DNA from 4 places in the Paenibacillus sp. LBL genome. Region 2 is predicted to be linked to each of the others. Evidence: predicted binding sites of a transcription regulator. Region 2 holds the regulator's gene; each other region holds the start of a gene.
What was found. The regulator Rex, encoded in region 2, represses fermentation and respiration genes when NADH is low (regulators of the CRP and FNR family bind a similar motif). The targets are predictions, from matches to a motif close to TTGTGAAATATTTCACAA.
Positions count from the first base shown of each region.

Region 1: a site for Rex is predicted at 1,745-1,762, ahead of nadA (quinolinate synthase NadA). Genes of this name have one in related genera too.
Region 3: a site for Rex is predicted at 2,690-2,707, ahead of M2277_RS18030 (cytochrome ubiquinol oxidase subunit I). Genes of this name have one in related genera too.
Region 4: a site for Rex is predicted at 2,954-2,971, ahead of qoxA (cytochrome aa3 quinol oxidase subunit II). Genes of this name have one in related genera too.

Region 1 is NZ_JARXYU010000025.1:45,028-49,649, forward strand. Features, by position in the region: gene ftsH (ATP-dependent zinc metalloprotease FtsH) at 1-1,608, shown strand, start outside; gene nadA (quinolinate synthase NadA) at 1,839-2,777, shown strand; gene nadB (L-aspartate oxidase) at 2,816-4,432, shown strand; gene nadC (carboxylating nicotinate-nucleotide diphosphorylase) at 4,422-4,622, shown strand, end outside.
Region 2 is NZ_JARXYU010000004.1:270,516-275,137, forward strand. Features, by position in the region: gene dinG (ATP-dependent DNA helicase DinG) at 1-2,222, shown strand, start outside; gene M2277_RS12505 (redox-sensing transcriptional repressor Rex) at 2,286-2,951, shown strand; gene M2277_RS12510 (amidohydrolase) at 2,926-4,227, shown strand; gene M2277_RS12515 (cell wall elongation regulator TseB-like domain-containing protein) at 4,258-4,622, shown strand, end outside.
Region 3 is NZ_JARXYU010000008.1:43,373-47,994, forward strand. Features, by position in the region: gene M2277_RS18020 (NAD(P)H-dependent oxidoreductase) at 1-111, shown strand, start outside; purine riboswitch at 217-318, shown strand; gene ade (adenine deaminase) at 697-2,499, shown strand; gene M2277_RS18030 (cytochrome ubiquinol oxidase subunit I) at 2,788-4,191, shown strand; gene cydB (cytochrome d ubiquinol oxidase subunit II) at 4,178-4,622, shown strand, end outside.
Region 4 is NZ_JARXYU010000005.1:244,043-248,664, forward strand. Features, by position in the region: gene M2277_RS14435 (GNAT family N-acetyltransferase) at 1-264, opposite strand, end outside; gene M2277_RS14440 (hypothetical protein) at 301-435, opposite strand; gene M2277_RS14445 (LysE/ArgO family amino acid transporter) at 544-1,164, opposite strand; gene pdxR (MocR-like pyridoxine biosynthesis transcription factor PdxR) at 1,299-2,744, shown strand; gene qoxA (cytochrome aa3 quinol oxidase subunit II) at 3,190-4,194, shown strand; gene qoxB (cytochrome aa3 quinol oxidase subunit I) at 4,258-4,622, shown strand, end outside.

The DNA of each region.
Region 1 (4,622 bases), on a different contig from region 2:
CGCTTATATAATGAAGAGAAGAAACGGATTACATTTGAAGATGTAGCCGGAGCAGATGAAGAGAAGCAGGAACTTATTGAGGTTGTTGACTTCTTGAAAGATCCGCGCAAGTTTAACACGGTAGGCGCTCGCATTCCGAAGGGTGTTCTCCTTGTCGGTCCTCCGGGAACCGGTAAGACACTCCTGGCACGTGCTGTTGCCGGTGAAGCGGGAGTGCCATTCTTCAGCATTTCCGGTTCCGATTTTGTTGAGATGTTTGTCGGTGTTGGCGCATCTCGGGTGCGCGACTTGTTCGAGAATGCGAAGAAGAATGCTCCATGTATTATCTTTATTGATGAGATTGATGCTGTAGGTCGTCAGCGCGGTGCCGGTCTTGGCGGCGGACATGACGAGCGTGAGCAAACACTCAACCAATTGCTGGTCGAGATGGATGGTTTCGGAGCAAACGAAGGCATTATCATCGTTGCTGCAACGAACCGACCGGATATTTTGGACCCGGCGCTTCTTCGTCCGGGACGTTTTGACCGTCAGATTACAGTAGATCGTCCAGATGTGAAGGGCCGTGAAGCTGTGCTGAAAGTCCATGCACGCAACAAGCCGTTGACGAAGGATGTTAAATTGGACATCATCGCTAAACGTACGACAGGATTTACGGGTGCCGATCTGGAGAATCTCCTCAATGAGGCAGCCTTGCTTGCGGCACGCCGCAATCGTAAGGATATCTCCATGCGAGAAGTGGATGAAGCGATCGACCGTGTGATCGTGGGTACGGAGAAGCGCAGCCGCGTGATCAGTGACCGCGAGAAACGTATCGTAGCTTATCACGAGGCGGGTCACACCATTGTAGGTTACTTCCTCGAGCATGCGGATACCGTTCATAAGGTAACGATTATCCCTCGTGGTCGTGCTGGTGGATACGTCATTATGATGCCGAAGGAAGATCGGATGCTCGTGACGAAACAGGAATTGCTTGATCGTGTATCCGGTTTGCTTGGTGGTCGTGTAGCCGAGGAGTTGTTCATTGGCGAAATCGGTACCGGAGCATACAGTGACTTCCAGCAGGCAACCGGCATTATCCGCAGCATGGTTGTGGAGTACGGTATGAGTGAGAAGCTTGGACCGATGCAGTTCGGTACATCCCAAGGACAGGTGTTCCTGGGACGCGATATCGGACACGAGCAGAACTATAGTGATCAAATCGCTTATGAGATCGATCAAGAAATGCAGCGGTTCATTAACGATTGTTACGAGAAGTCTAAAGAGATTCTGACCAAGCATTCCAAAGAGGTTCACCTGATTGCGAATACGCTTCTTGAGATGGAAACACTGGAGCTTGAGCAAATCAAGAATCTCATTGAGACTGGATCAGTTGAAGGCAATGGCAATGGAGAAGGTGAAGGTTCTTCCGAGAGCGGCGAACCGATCATCGACAACATTGGTGACGTGAAAGTTCGCATCCAAGGGAAAGAAGACGGAGATCAGCCGATTTCCACGGAAGAAATTCCGAACAACCCGATGGATTCGAATGATCAACAGCCGGAGCCTAAAGATTCGGACCGTAAGGATCCTCCAGATGGATCGGACAACGGAAACAGCAGGTTAACGTAATATTCGCTGATAAAACATCGAATACCGAATAAAATCGAAGAACCGGAGAACGATAATTCGTTTTCCGGTTCTTTTTGTGCTTTCTATCACATTGACAGGGCACAGAACGAACGTGTACATTAGTTGTTAAATAAGGATGCGCATCCTTTCACAAAGGTATAAACCATCCTGGAAGTCACATGGTCATCAAGCGGTTTACAGCCGGACTACATAAAGGGAGAGGGTCGATCATGGAAGCTTTGGCACTGGAGCGTAAGGCAGAGCAAAACCGTGAACTGCGTGAGCGGTTAATGCAATTGAAGAAGGAACGTAACGCAATTATTTTGGCTCATTATTATCAACGGGATGAAATACAGGAGGTCGCTGATTTCCGCGGGGATTCCTTCTTGCTTGCGCAGAAAGCAGCACAAACCGATGCTGAGGTTATCGTATTCTGCGGTGTGCACTTTATGGGTGAGAGCGCTAAAATCCTGGCACCGGGCAAAACCGTTCTTATTCCTGATGAGCGTGCCGGTTGTCCGATGGCGGATATGGTGAACGTTGACGGCTTGCGGAAGTTGAAAGCGCAGCACCCGAATGCAAAAGTGGTAACTTACATCAATTCATCAGCTGAGATCAAAGCAGAAACAGATATCTGCTGTACTTCATCCAATGCGGTAAAGGTGATTCAATCCGTCGATTCGGATGAAATTATATGGGTGCCTGATAAAAATTTAGGGCACTACGTCCAGCAGCATACCGACAAGAAGCTGATCATCTGGGAAGGGTACTGCAACACACATGATATGCTGACCGTTAAGGATGTTGTCGAGATGAGAGCCAAGCATCCTGGTGCCGAGTTTGTGGTGCATCCGGAATGTCGTCCGGAGGTCGTTGCGATGGGTGATTTTGTAGGCAGCACAACTGCGATTCTGGAATATTGCAAAAATTCGTCTGCCAAGGAGTTTATTGTAGGTACAGAGGATGGCACAGGATATCAGCTTCGATTGGATAGCCCGGGCAAATCGTTCCATTTTGCCACGAAATTCCTGGTTTGTCCCAATATGAAAGTGAATAATCTCAAAAAGCTGGTCAAAGCACTGGAAACGATGAAGCCGCAAATTTATGTACCTCCGGTCGTTGCAGAGAAAGCCAGAACTTCATTAGAGCGCATGTTACAGGTTAAGTAGCATGCGCTACTCTTTCGTGAAAAGACAGGTGAGGCATCGTGATACCGCAGTATTTGATTGATTTTGAACTGAACGATCTGCCGGTCGTCCAGACGGATGTCATCGTCATCGGTTCAGGCATTGCGGGTTTATATACGGCAATCATGGCAAGTGCCACTCAAAAGGTGCTGCTGATTACAAAGAAATCGCTGCTCGAGAGCAACACTCGTTATGCTCAAGGCGGCATTGCTGCCGTAACAGCTGAAGATGACTCTCCGGTCTACCATCGCCAGGATACCCTGATGGCAGGGGCGGGACTATGCTCATCTACTGCGGTGGATGTCCTCGTAAATGAGGGACCGGTTGGGGTTCAGGAGCTGATTCGTCTTGGGACGATGTTTGATGTCGAGAATGGCGAGCTTGCGCTAACCAAGGAAGGTGCGCACAGTCACCGTCGTATTCTTCATGCTAATGGGGACGCTACCGGATATGAAATTGTGCGTGCCCTTTCCATTCAGGTTGAAATGCTTCACAATATAGAAGTATGGGACGATCATTTTGTCATTGATCTGGTCACGGAGCAAGGGGAATGTCACGGTGCATTGGTACAGATGCCGGATGGCAGGCGGGTTTTTGTACGTGGGCGGGCGACCATTATGTGCTCAGGAGGCGCCGGCCAGCTGTACAGGTATACAACCAACCCGGAGGTTGCGACAGCCGACGGTGTTGCTATGGCTTACCGGGCAGGTGCGGACATCAGGGATATGGAATTCATTCAGTTCCATCCCACGGCACTTAGCTATCCGGGTGCACCACGGTTTCTGATCTCCGAGGCGGTTCGTGGCGAGGGCGCTGTTCTTCGTAATATCAAAGGGGAACGGTTCATGCCAAAGTACCATGACTTGCTGGAGCTGGCCCCCCGGGATATTGTTGCCCGGGCCATTGTCAGCGAGATGGAAGCGACGCGGTCTACCTTTGTGTATCTGGACATTACCCATGAGTCACCAGAGATGGTCAAACATCGGTTCCCGACGATTTATGAAACATGCATGCAGTATGGACTTGATTTATCGTCAGATTGGATTCCGGTCTCCCCGGCTGCGCATTATATGATGGGGGGCATCAAGACCAATTTGCACGGAGAGAGCAGCGTGAAGCGCTTGTTCGCTTGCGGGGAGGTTTCGTCTACTGGCGTTCATGGAGCGAACCGGTTGGCAAGCAACTCGCTTTCGGAAGCGGTTGTATACGGCAGTCGCATTGTGGAACGTATTCAGAAGCTCCCTGAACCATCAGAAGGGCCCCTTCATGTATCATTTCAGCTTGGACGTAAGGATGCCCCGTCACAAGCGATAGTTGAAAAACGCTTGAAACTTCAAAAAGTGATGGTACGATATGCAGGGCTTCGCCGCAATCGGGATACCCTATTAAGAGCTGCAGAAGAGCTTGGCCGTCAGCTGCCATTGTTCCAAGCGCTGCTCTCGAAACGTGAGGAATACGAGTTTGCCAACATGCTCACCGCATCCCTGCTCGTGGTTCAGGGCGCGCTGGGTCGCGAAGAAAGCCGGGGAGCCCACTACCGTGAGGATTTCCCGGATCGGAACGACAGCGTATGGCAGAAGCATATTGTGCATACTCGGGATCAAGAGATGACGGAGGAATTGAGCGATGATGTTTAACGGATACCATGATGGCCTTCTCCAGAGCATTCGGACATGGCTGCAAGAGGATATTGGATCAGGGGATATTACAACCCTTACCACGATTGAGCCGGGTCACGAATCCAAGGCTGTTATTCATGCCAAGGAGGCAGGAGTTGTTGCGGGCATGCCTGCCGCGGAACTCGTATTCGAAACGGTCGATCCTTCC
Region 2 (4,622 bases):
ATTGGAACGATATTGCACCCGCAAGGGACGAATCGGAGCCGAACCCACTGGCTGATGTGAGCTTCGAACAGTACATGAGCGATGTCCGGGACCGTCTGAAGGAAACGCTGCCTCATTACGAGAGCAGAGACGCTCAGGATATGATGTTCCAAGAAGTGATGCAGGCACTGGATGATAATAAACATCTGTTGATTGAAGCAGGCACGGGAACAGGGAAGTCCCTCGGCTATTTGCTGCCTTCGATCTATCAAAGTGTGAAGCAGGAACAGAAGGTCATGGTCAGCACGCATACAATCAATCTTCAAGAACAGCTGCGTGACCGGGATATACCGCTGCTCACTCAGGTTGTTCCTTTTCCCTTTAAAGCAGTTATTTTTAAGGGGAGAGGACATTATTTGTGTTTGAGAAAATTTGAACATAAAATAAATAGAAGAGATTTTCATTCGCCGAAGGAAGATGTGATCATTGCAGCGCAGATGCTGGTCTGGCTGACACAGACAGAAAACGGCGACGATGAAGAACTGAACCTCGGCGGCCGTGGCGGAGATTTCTGGGAGACGATCTCCAGCGATTCGGATTCCTGTCTTGGACGTGCCTGCCCATGGTTCCGCAAATGCTACTACCACAGGGCCAAACATGAAGCGGGCGTTGCCGACGTGGTCATTACGAACCATTCGAAGCTGTTCACTGACGTTAAAGCCAATCATCAGCTGCTGCCAAGTTATGAACGCCTCGTCATTGACGAAGCACATCATCTTGAGGACGTTGCGGGCAAGCACCTTGGCTTGCAAATGAAATATTTTACGGTTGTGCATACGTTGACCCGGATGTACAAGGACAGCCGCAGCGGACAGCTTCCCGCGCTTCGCCAGCTGCTTCAGGCTTCACCGCATGAGAAGGCCGTAGAATGGTCTTCTGTCATTGACCGTATGTATCCAGATCTCATCACGGCCAAAGAAAATTGGGATCGTCTCAGCGATCAGCTGTTTGCGCTGCTGCCGGAACGCGGGGATGCATCTCCAGGAGACGCGGGCCAATTCTCACTTCGGTTATCGCCTCTCAAGAAACCGAAGGATTGGCAATCGCTGGCCGAGCTGGAGCATCAGATTCATGTGACCCTGGGTGACGTTGTGCGCAAGGGTGACAAGCTGATTGCTGAAATGAAGGAAGATCTGGATGATTACAGTGCAGACAGCTTGCTTACGGATCTGTCCGGACTGTTTAAAGACCTGGCTGCTCACCGTGAGGACTTGCGCTCCTTCATGGCTCTTAATGATGAGGGTACGGTATACTGGATGGAGGCTAATGGCAATTTCCGCAGTAAATCGCTGCAGCTCTATGCAGTGCCTGTTGATGTAAGCACTCATTTAAAGGAATTGTTTTTTGATAAAAAACAAAGCGTCATTCTGACATCGGCTACCTTGTCGGTGGATAAATCGTTCCAGTTCATGATCGAGAATCTGGGTCTTCAGGAAGCGGCTGACGCCGGTAATCTGAACACGGTTCAGCTGCCGTCTCCGTTTAATTACAGAGAACAAGCGCTGCTTGTCGTTCCGCGTGATTTTCCGAGCGTGAAGGGATCGGTCGGGGATGCCCTCTTTGTGAACACACTTGTGCAGTCACTGGCCGAAACGGCGATCGCTACCCATGGAAGGATGCTCGTTCTGTTCACCTCTTACCGGATGCTGCGTCAGGTGCATGAGCCACTGAAGGAAGCATTGGCATTAAGCGACATTGCGGTGCTGGGGCAAGGAATGGACGGGACCAGTCGAACCAAGTTGATTCGACGCTTCCAGGAGAGCAGCGCATCGGTGCTCCTTGGCACCAGCTCCTTCTGGGAAGGGGTCGACATTCCGGGCGAGGCGTTGACCTGTCTTGCTATTGTACGGCTGCCTTTCCAGCCGCCGAATCATCCGCTGGTGGAAGCCAAGAGTGAACTGCTGCAGCAGCAGAAAAAGAACCCCTTCATGAAGCTTTCCGTTCCGCAAGCGGTTATTCGGTTCAAGCAAGGGTTTGGCCGCCTGGTCCGGACGGCACAGGATAAAGGGATCGTGATTGTATACGATACCCGGGTGATTGAATCCTATTACGGGAAATATTTCTTATATTCCTTGCCAGGACCTAAGATGGAGCATATGCCGACAGAGGGAATTGTTCCACGCATCTCGGAATGGCTTCAGGAAGAGGTCGAGGTTGGGGCAGATAACCAAACCGATGAATGATAGCTAAACGAAGAATGAAAATGCAAGAGATGTAGTTATTAACCTTTACTAGGGGGAGCATGCATGAAATCGGAAAAAATTTCGGAAGCCGTGGTCCGCAGATTACCTGTATATTTGCGCTATTTGAATGAGCTTCAGAAGCGGGAGGTCTCAACTGTTTCATCCCAGGAGCTGGGGCAGAAACTGGATCTGAATCCTGCTCAAATTCGTAAGGACCTGGCGTATTTCGGTGATTTTGGACGGAAAGGGATCGGGTATGATGTTTCCTATTTGATTGAGAAGATTCGCCAGATTCTGAAGCTGGACCAGAAGATTAATGTAGCATTGGTTGGAGCCGGTAATCTTGGACATGCATTATCCAATTACAATGCATTCCTGAAGGATAATATGAAGATTGTGGCTATTTTCGATTCATATTCCCCCAAAGTTGGTATGAAAATCAACAACTTGACGGTTCAGCCGATGGAAGAGCTTGAGAAAACCGTACATGAATACGGCATTCGTATCGGGATTATTACCGTTCCGGATTTTGAGGCGCAAAACGTAGCTAATCAGCTTATTGCAGCAGGCATCGAAGCGATTCTGAATTTTGCGCCAACCATCCTGAAAGCTCCACCTCATATCCGTATTCATACGGCCGATTTTACAACCGATTTGCAGAGCTTGGCTTATTATTTGGACAACGGTAAGGAGGAAGCTTCACATGACGACAACGAAGTGGATGGTTAAGAACGGTACTTTTGCTGTGCTTGAGGATGGAAGATCCGTTCTTCGTGGATACATGGTTGTTGAGAATGACCGCATTACCTATCTTGGTGAGGAACAGCCGCCGGTAGAGGAAGGAACCGAGATTATCGACGGCACACATCTGTTGTTCCTGCCTGGTTTGGTAAATACCCATGGACATGCTGCCATGTCACTGCTCCGCGGTTATGGAGACGATTTGGCGCTGCAAGTATGGCTGCAGGAAAAAATGTGGCCGATGGAAGCCAAATTCACGGCCGATGATGTTTACTGGGGAGCCTCTCTTTCCGTGCTGGAGATGATCAAGGGCGGAACCACAACTTTTGTGGATATGTATGATCACATGGACCAGGTTGCTAAGGTGGTAGAGGATTCAGGAATGCGCGGTGTCCTGACCCGTGGCGTTATCGGATTATGTCCGCCTGAGGTTCAGCAGCAAAAACTGGATGAGGCGGTTGCATTTGCGAAGGACTGGCACGGCAAAGCCGATGGCAGAATCACAACGATGCTCTCGCCGCATGCACCGTATACGTGTCCACCGGATCTAATTGAAAAATTCGTCCAAGCATCCCATGATTTGAATCTGCCGCTGCATACACATATGTCGGAAACGGACACGGAAGTGGCCCAGAATGTGAATGACTACGGACTCCGTCCCGTTGCGCATCTGGAGAAGCTGGGCATGTTCTCTCGTCCTACACTTCTGGCGCACGCCGTCCATTTGACTGATGAAGAGATCGAGATTTTGGCTAAATATCAAGTCGCGGTCTCTCATAATCCAGGCAGTAATCTGAAGCTTGCCAGTGGTATAGCGCGCGTGCCTGCACTACTGAAAGCCGGCGTTACCGTGTCCCTGGGTACCGACGGACCAGCGAGCAATAACAATCTGGATATGTTTGAAGAGATGCGTCTGGCTGCATTGATCCATAAAGGGGTAAGCGGTGATCCTACGGCCATTCCAGCAGCCGAAGCACTACGGATGGGTACGGAGTATGGAGCCAAATCGGCTTTCATTGAAGATATAGGCACACTTGCCGTCGGCATGAAGGCGGATATGATCGCGTTGAATACAGATCAGGCGCACTTCCTTCCTCGAACCGATTATGTGTCCCATGCGATCTATTCAGCCAGTGCAAAGGATGTAGAGCATGTATGGGTTGACGGCAAGCAGGTAGTGAAAAATGGCGCCAGCCTTACCCTCGACGAGGAACGTATTCGCCGGGAAGCCCAGTCTGCATTTGAGCGTCTTACAACCCTCTAGGGAATAATCAAGGGGAGCGAGGAAGACGGATTGAAGAAAAAAACGAAGTGGATATTGCTAAGTGTATCCGGAGTGCTGCTCTTGCTGCTAGGTCTGCAGCTCTACTATTCGCATGTCATGAAGGACACTTGGAATGAAGAGAGAATGGCAATCAACGCTTCCAAACAGCATGGCGGTTTGGTTTCGACAGGAAAGACCTATAAATCGGTGTGGGGCGAGGACAACAATTACTGGGTTGTCAGCGGCAAGGATAAAGACAATCAGGACCGAATGGTCTGGGTGAAATTCACCGATGATAATGTACCGGTTGACGGTGCCGATGCGGTGCAGTCTGTCTTATTGAGTTCCGGAATGTCAGAAGCACAGATACTGGATCAGATTCACAATGATTTGCC
Region 3 (4,622 bases), on a different contig from region 2:
GGCGTGAGCTCGGTTCGTGCCACGAACATCACGCAGCTTCGCAAAATGCCTGAGAGCGCAAAAAAGCAATGGCTTGAGCGCGTACAGAACATGGGGAGGAAACTGGCGTAGAGGCCGTTGCCGCCGATGTGCAGTTCTTTCCAAACACTTGACTTCTCGGGCAAGAAGATTATAATTCATACAACAAATGAAACAAAAGAGAATTGAAGGGTAAACAGGATCAAAATCAAATCTTAATGTATATGCCGGGGAATAGGGCCCAGGCGTTTCTACCAGGTTACCGTAAATGACTTGACTACATGAAGGATGAGAGCCAGAGTCCAGCGCCCGGCTTCGAATGGAATGGAGAGGCGGGCGGTAAGATCACCTTGGAATCCGGGTACCGGCAGGTTTTAACGGATGGGGTGTTGTGCAGACTATTAGCAATGCATTGCTGATGCACCGGGCTTCTCTTCCTCTATGGATATAGTTAGTTCAGGCAACCCGGGCAGATACGCTGTCCGGGTTGTTTTACGTGCTTGCGCGTAGAATTGATTTTGTACTTTTACCGTTTCATCATAAGAAAAACGTCTATTGACGTACTTTCACAGATGACAGACCGCAGTTAGAAGAAGTTTTTATTGCGATATCAGGAAGTCGCAAGCTTTGAAGTTTATACTTTCTGATATCTAAAAAAAAGGGGAGCGTGCATTCATCATGAGTTCAAGCAAGAGACAGAAACGATACGAGGTCAGCCGGGAGCTGGGGAAAGTGGCGTTAGGACAGGCACCGGCCGACCTGGTTATCAAGAACGGCACGCTGGTCAATGTGTTTACAGGCGAGCTTCAGGAGCAGGTGGACGTGGCGATGGCATTCGGACGCATCGCTTATATCGGCAGCGCCAATCATACGATCGGGGAAGGGACCCGGGTCATCGAGGCGAATGGCCGTTACATCTCGCCGGGTCTGCTTGACGGCCATATGCATGTGGAGAGCACGATGCTGACCGTGACCGAGTTTGCGAAAGCGGCCATCGTTAGCGGAACCACCGGGATCTATATGGACCCTCATGAGATCGCCAATGTATTCGGTATGGAAGGTGTGCGGTGGATGCACGAGGAAGGACAGCAGCTGCCGCTTAAGGTATTCACCACCATCCCTTCCTGCGTGCCGGCGACGTTTGATCTGGAGGATGCAGGAGCCCAGCTTGGCGTGGAAGATATCGAAGAAGGGCTGACCTGGCCTGGAGTTGCCGGGCTTGGCGAAGTCATGAACTTCCCGGGCGTGGTATATGGCGATCCGACGATGAGCGGTGAGATCGAAGCCACGCTGCGTGCCGGCAAGACGGTGACGGGACATTTTCCCGCAGAGGACGACCGGATGCTTCAGGCGTATCTGGCAACCGGGGTAAGCTCCGATCATGAAACGGTGACGAGAGAGCAGGCGCTAGAGAAGGTTCGCCTCGGGATGCACCTGATGATCCGTGAAGGATCGGCTTGGCAGGACGTGAAGGAAGTCATCAAGGTGGTGACGGAAGACAAGGTGCGTACGGACAATATCTCCTTGGTGACGGATGACGTGTATCCGCAGACGCTGCTGAGGCTTGGCCATATGAACCATGTGGTGCGCCGTGCGATCGAAGAGGGTGTGGATCCGGTGACGGCCATCCAGATGGGCACGATCAACGTGGCTCGGTACTTCGGGATGGATCTCGAACTCGGGAGCATCTCGCCAGGTAAAACGGCAGACATTCTGCTGCTTGATGATCTGAACAGCATGGTGCCGTCGATTGTGATCACCGATGGTGAGGTGGTTGCGGAGAACGGCCAAGTTGTGAAGCCATTCCCTGTATACCAATATCCGGAAAAAGCGTTCCATTCGATTCGCCTGCAGCGTCCGTTGACAGCGGAGGATTTCCTGCTCCGCAGCAAGTGGGATACCGCACGCACGGAAGTCAACGTGGTGCGGGTCATCGAGAACAGTGCCCGCACAGCCAAAATGACAGCGGTGCTCCCCGTGCAGCAGGGCATCATTCAGCCTGACCTTAACCAAGACGTGGTTCAGCTTGCGTGCATCGAGCGCCATGGCGCAACCGGACAAATCTCGCTTGGCTTTGCGAGCGGCTTCGGATTGAAATCCGGTGCGGTCGCTTCCACGGTGGCGCATGACAGCCATAATCTGCTGGTAATGGGCACGAGCGCCGAGGATATGGCGCTAGCGGCGAATGAGCTGGCAGCTTGCGGCGGCGGGATGATCGTGGTGCGTGACGGTCAGGTGCTCGCGAAGGTGGCCATGCCCATTGCCGGCTTGCTGGCGGATCGTCCAGTGGAGATCGTAGCGGAAGAAGTTGCTGCACTGGAGGAAGCCTGGAAGGAGCTGGGGTGCTTCATCCATGCGCCGTTCATGACCTTCTCCCTGATCGCGCTGCCGGTGATTCCGGAAATCCGCATTACCAATCGCGGCATCGCGGACGTGACGGAGTTCAAGCTCATCGAGACGGAGATTCGCGCGGTTCAATAAGGTGGTGGTATGCATTAAAGCAGGTTGGCCTACATGGCGAACCTGCTTTTTTTGGTGCGTAAATACCGGGCTTGACCTGTGAGGGGATGCGGCAAGTCATGCTCCAATGGATAAACCTCACATAATTCCATTCGCACTTAGTGATTTTCGTCACAAATTTATAACTTTTTGCCCCTAATCCTTCCTAATATTGTGATATTGATCACAATCCTTTCTGCCGCAGTCTGCGAAAATACAAAAAGAATCAAATTTAAAGTGATCACGTGAGCTAAAGGAAGGGGCATCTTTATGGATCCGGTTATGCTGGCGCGAATTCAGTTCGCATCGACAACCATTTTTCACTTTATTTTCGTACCGTTGTCTATCGGATTAGCGTTTTTGATTGCCATCATGGAGACGATGTATGTTGTCAAAGGCCAGGAAGTATACAAGAAAATGGCCAAGTTCTGGGGGAAGCTGTTCCTGATTAATTTTGCGGTCGGGGTAGTGACAGGAATTCTGCAGGAGTTCCAGTTCGGCATGAACTGGTCGGATTATTCGCGATTTGTTGGGGATGTGTTTGGCGCGCCGCTTGCCATCGAGGCCTTGTTGGCCTTTTTCCTCGAGTCAACATTTATCGGGTTATGGATATTCGGCTGGGACCGGTTATCGAAGAAGGTCCATCTGCTCAGCATCTGGCTGGTGTCCTTCGGCACCCTGATGTCGGCCTTCTGGATTCTGGCGGCCAATTCGTTCATGCAGCGTCCCGTTGGGTTCGAGATGAATAATGGACGAGCGGAGATGAATGATTTCCTGGCATTGATCACCAATGGGCAGTTGCTGGTAGAATTCCCGCACACGATCTTTGGGGCACTGGCCACCGGGGCGTTCCTGGTAGCAGGCGTGAGTGCCTACAAGCTGATGAAGAAGCAGGATCTGGATTTCTTCAAAAAATCATTCCACATCGCCATCGTGGTGGGGCTCACCACCTCCATTCTGGTTGCGGTCTTCGGTCACCAGCAGGCGCAGTATCTGGTGGATACGCAGCCGATGAAGATGGCTGCTGCCGAGAGCCTGTGGGAGACGAGTGACGATCCTGCGGCTTGGACGGTCATTGCGTCCATCGATCCGGAGAAGCAGGAGAACAAGATGGAGCTTAAAATTCCGTATTTGCTCAGCTTTCTGTCTTATAGCAAATTCTCCGGCGAAGTGATCGGAATGAAGGAGCTGCAAGCCCAGTACGAGCAGCAATACGGTCCCGGCGATTATATACCTCCGGTGCGGACCACCTTCTGGAGCTTCCGGATTATGGTGGCCGCAGGCAGCGTGATGATTCTGCTCGGATTGTACGGAGCTTGGCTGATGCTGCGCAAGAAGGTCGAGCACGCTGGCAGATGGTTCCTGAGATTGATGCTGTTTGGCATTTCATTGCCGTTCATCGCCAACACGTCGGGGTGGATCATGACGGAGATCGGGCGGCAGCCTTGGACGGTATTCGGACTGATCACCACGGAGAATAGTATATCTCCGAACGTAAGTGCAGGCTCCATCCTGTTCTCGCTCATTACGTTTACAGCCATCTATGCGGTGCTTGCTGCCGTTATGGCGTACTTGTTTATTAAAGTCATTAAGAAAGGGCCGTATGCGGCGGAGGAAGAAGACCGCCACGCAAGCGATCCGTTTAATAAGGAGGGCTACCATGCTGTCTCTTAATGAACTGTGGTTTGTGCTCGTTGCCGTGTTGTTTATCGGGTTCTTCTTCTTGGAGGGCTTTGATTTCGGAGTCGGGATGTCCACTCAGCTGCTCGCCAAAAGCGACACCCAGCGCCGGGTGCTGATCAACTCGATCGGCCCGTTCTGGGATGCCAATGAGGTCTGGCTGCTGACAGCGGGCGGCGCGATGTTCGCCGCCTTCCCGAACTGGTATGCCACGCTGTTCAGCGGATTCTATATTCCGCTTGTCTTTCTTCTGTTGGCCTTGATTGGACGGGGAGTGGCCTTTGAATTCCGCGGCAAGGTAGGCGACGTTCGCTGGAAAAGGGTGTGGGACGGTGCAATCTTCATCGGCAGCGTGCTTCCTCCGTTCCTCCTGGGTGTTGTTTTTGCCTGCCTCATTCAGGGGCTTCCGATTAATGAAGAGATGC
Region 4 (4,622 bases), on a different contig from region 2:
TGCAGGTACTCTCGCAATATAGTTAACATCGAAGGATGCTTCAAGCTGTTCGGTCGGCCGGATCATGCACTGCCTGGATTCAACCTGTACAAAATCCGCTTCCCGAAAAGCAAACTCCTGTTCATCAAGGACATTGTATGCATGAAGATCATGCTCCTCCAAACTCCAAGATTGAAGGGCATGGTTCTTGACCTCTCTGATCAGTTCAGAGGTAATGGAATATGGCGGTATTCCGAATACTAGTCCGATAGATTCGTCGTTCAAATAAACTCCCGCGGCTTTGTCATCGCCTGAAAGTACCTAGTAGCCATCGTCCGAATCCGATAGAATCTTGGCAAACTCCGCCCAGCTCGGTCTAAACCAGATATTTTTGTAATAGGTAGCAAAATATTTCGAGAACGCCTTAGGGTCAGCCTTTACCAACCTGTATTCCATAACCCACCGTCCTTATTCCTTTTTTTGATAGATCATGACTAGAATTAGGCTCATTATAAAGGTTACGAGATGCCAAGGACAAAGGAATAAACGTCTTTAGAGAAAAAATCACAGCACGCCCATCAAACCAACCCCCAGATAAACCGCTGTTCCCCACATAATCAATGCCGAAATCTTGTTCATCACGGGTAACAGCTTACCCGACGAATCCAGTCTCCCCGCCGACCTGCCAGCAATACCAAGGCCCAGGAACCACAGCCAGGATACAACAATGCATGCAATGGCAAATATGGCCTTGTCCGTACCTGAATATTGCAGCGAGCTTGTGCCTATAATCCCCATCGTGTCCAGCACGGCATGCGGATTCAGCAGTGATACGGATATGGCAAAAACAATTTGCTTTTTCGTCGTAAACGAACGAGCAGCTTCCTGTTGCTGCTCCGAAGGTTTTGCCTTCCATGTTACGAATCCCATGTAAACCAGGAATCCGATCCCGAAGGTAAACAACACCATTCGGATCCAGTCATATTCCAGAACGATCACGGATACGCCCAAAATGGCTAAGGATATAAGCAGCGTGTCGCACAGAGCCGCCGTGATGATAACGGGCAGCGCCTTAGCGAAGCGAGGCTGAACCGCTCCCTGATTAAATACGAACACATTTTGCACACCTAATGGAAGAATAAGACCTAGTGCCAGGATGAACCCATGAAGGATAACGCCTATCATATGAAACCTAACCTCCTGCGGATATTTTCACCATTGTAAGGGTCGATCCCAGCAACGTCTCCAACCAATTGGTTGGCACGAAACCCAACCAATGAATTATAATGAACAAAATACGTGGCGAAAGCGAGTTTCCTATGACAGAAGAATGGAAATTAAACAAGTCCTCCGACATACCGCTGCATCAGCAGATCTACAATTACATGAAGAACAGAATTATGAACGGGGAATGGCCTGTCGGGACCCGGATTCCGACGCAGAGAGACCTTGCTGCCAAATTTGGGGTAAACCGAAGCACCATCGTTTATGCATTGGGCGAGCTTGCCGCGGACGGCTTGATTCAATCCAAGGTTGGACAAGGGACGGTCATCGCCAACAATACCTGGAGTTTATTAGCCGCCACGCCTCCGCCAGATTGGAATCAGTATGTGAAATCCGGCTCCTACCAGCCAAACATCCATATGATCCAGCAGATCAACCGTTCGGAAACCGATCCGGATATAATCCGGCTCGGTACAGGAGAGCTCTCGCCGGAGCTGCTTCCCACTGGCCAGATGCGGGAGATCTTCAGCGGCAGCATGGCCAGCAAACTCTCTTTGGGATATTCCGAGCCGAAGGGGAGCCTCTACTTAAGAGAAATCATTAGTGACTATCTGAAAAAGAAAGGAATTCATGCCACCCCGTCATCCATTCTGATCATCTCCGGTGGACTGCAGGGATTGCAGCTCATCTCATTAGGCTTGCTGCACCAGGGGTCCGCCATCTTTGTAGAGAACCCCTCTTATCTGAACTCGATTCATGTGTTTCAGTCTGCAGGCATGTTTCTGCATGGGATTCCTATGGATCAGCACGGCATTAGAACGGAATCGATCGGGAGACTTAAGCGCCAACACAATGCTGCCCTGCTCTACACGATTCCTACCTTTCATAATCCGACCGGAACGCTGATGTCTTCCAGGCGGCGAACGGAGCTGCTTCAAATATGTGCAAGGGAAAGGCTGCCCATCATAGAGGATGATGTGTACGGGGATTTGTGGTTTGATGCCCCCTCTCCGCCGTCTCTGAAAGCGCTGGACCAGCAAGGGCTTGTGCTCTACATGGGAAGTATGTCCAAGACGCTTGGCCCCGGCCTTCGCATCGGCTGGATTGTGGGTCCCGAGCCGGTAATCGACCGGCTGTCCGATATCAAAATGCAAACCGACTACGGATCCAGCGCACTTTCCCAGCACGCAGTCGCCGAGTGGTTGTCGAGCGGGATGTATGAGTTGCATCTCATGCAGATCCGAGCGGAGCTCAGGAGTCGCAGAGATTTTACGCTCGATATTCTCAAGCAATATTTCCACGATATTGCCCAGTGGAACATACCGCAAGGCGGGTTCTACATCTGGCTTCACGTCACCAAACCTATCTCCATACGTCCTTTATTTGAACAAGCCCTGAAGGAGGGCATCCTGTTGAACCCCGGTAATATCTATGACCGCAGCGACCAGCAGCATCTTCGTCTTTCCTATGCCTATGCCTCCTGCAATCAACTGGAGAGCGGACTCATCAAGCTGGCCGAGCTTATCCGTCTCCATACATAACCATAAGAAAAGGCCCCCTTCCATGGTCATCAACCATGGGAGAAGGCCCTGTATTCACCTAAACGGATTCGTGATTGTGCCTGACGTTTATCATTGTGAAAAAACATACATACACCTCTAAACCCTTATAAATACTAGGATTTATGCTGTCTCCAGATTGGCTATTAAAGGCAAAAACCAGCCCGGAATTGTGACGAAACTGGTAACACTCGTGAATATTTGAACAAAGTATGAACTGCGCTTAAACCGCACCACTACAATGATTTGCCTCACACACCAATCCTTTTGTAACAAATTGAACACATAAAATTACACACATTGACACGAATGTGGATTTATATGTAAATTATACAATTTTATGTGTTTTGCAAAGCCAATCAGAACTTTCTACTATAGATGTGTTAGAAACATTTGAACGAAGCCGTTTCAAGGAAAGGGGTACATCATGAACAAAAGAGGGCCGTTATTTGCATTGTTATTAAGCTTCACCTTGCTCTTATCGGGATGCAGCTCACTCACGGTATTGGATCCGAAAGGACCGGCTGCCAGAACCCTATCCGATACAATCATATTCTCCATTCTCATGATGGTCGGAATATTGGCCGTAGTTTATGCGCTTTATATCTTCATGCTCACCAAATATCGAGCGAAGAAATCCAACGAAGGTTACGAACCGCCACATGAAGAGGGCAATAAATGGCTGGAAATATTATGGACCGCCATTCCGATCCTGATTGTTGCCGTCCTCTCGGTTGTGACCGTCAAAACGACGGTGGCCGTGGAGAATGTGCCGGAAGGCTATGAAAACCAAGAGCCGCTAGTCATCTACGCTTCCTCTTCGAACTGGAAATGGCACTTCAGCTATCCGGAAGAAGGAATCGAAACGGTGAATTACGTTAACATTCCAACACATCGCCCGATTGAATTCCGTCTGTACTCATTCGGTACAATCTCAAGCTTCTGGATCCCTCAGCTTCATGGCCAGAAATATGCGATGAGCGACATGATTACGAAGCTTAACATGGTTGCCGACGAACCGGGCTCCATGATGGGCCGTAACGCGAACTTCAACGGCGAAGGCTTCGCACACATGGAGTTCGAGGCGCTTGCAATGTCTTCGACCGAGTATGACAAGTGGGTTCAAGATGTCAAGGAAACTGCTCCTGAGCTGAAGGAAGATGAGTTTAAGAAGCTGCTGGAAACCGCGCATGTCGGTCGAATGAGCTTCTCCAACACGCACCTTGAATTCAGCCCGCCGCCTTCCGAAGATCATCACCATGGCGGTGATGTCAATGGCAATGAGGAGCATCAGGACCATAAAGACGTCCACCCGGATCCTGCTACAACGGAAGAAACGGAATTTGACAGCGAAACGAACGTGGATCCGAACGAGCCGCTGCCGAACTTCCCGGCTGAAGAAAGCCCAAATCATCAACATGATGGACATTAAATCGGTGAGTGAAACGTTGTTCACCCGATCTACTTCATACATCCAGAAAGGAGCTAGGCTCTTATGAAATGGGACGAATTTTTCGTTACCGGTGATCCGTTAATTTACGGCGCCATGGTGAGTATTGTTCTCGTCTCGCTTGCAATCCTCTTCGGCTTGACCTATTACAAGAAGTGGGGATATATGTGGCGGGAATGGCTGACCACCGTGGATCACAAAAAAATTGGCGTTATGTATATCATCTGTGCCTTGATCATGCTGTTCCGCGGCGGCGTTGACGCCTTGATGATGCGTGCGCAGACCGCTGCACCGGAAATGAAATTTCTGACGGGTCAGCACTATAATGAAGTATTTACAACTCACGGAGTCATTATGATTCTCTTTATGGCCATGCCGTTTATCTTCGGTCTGATGAATGTTATCATTCC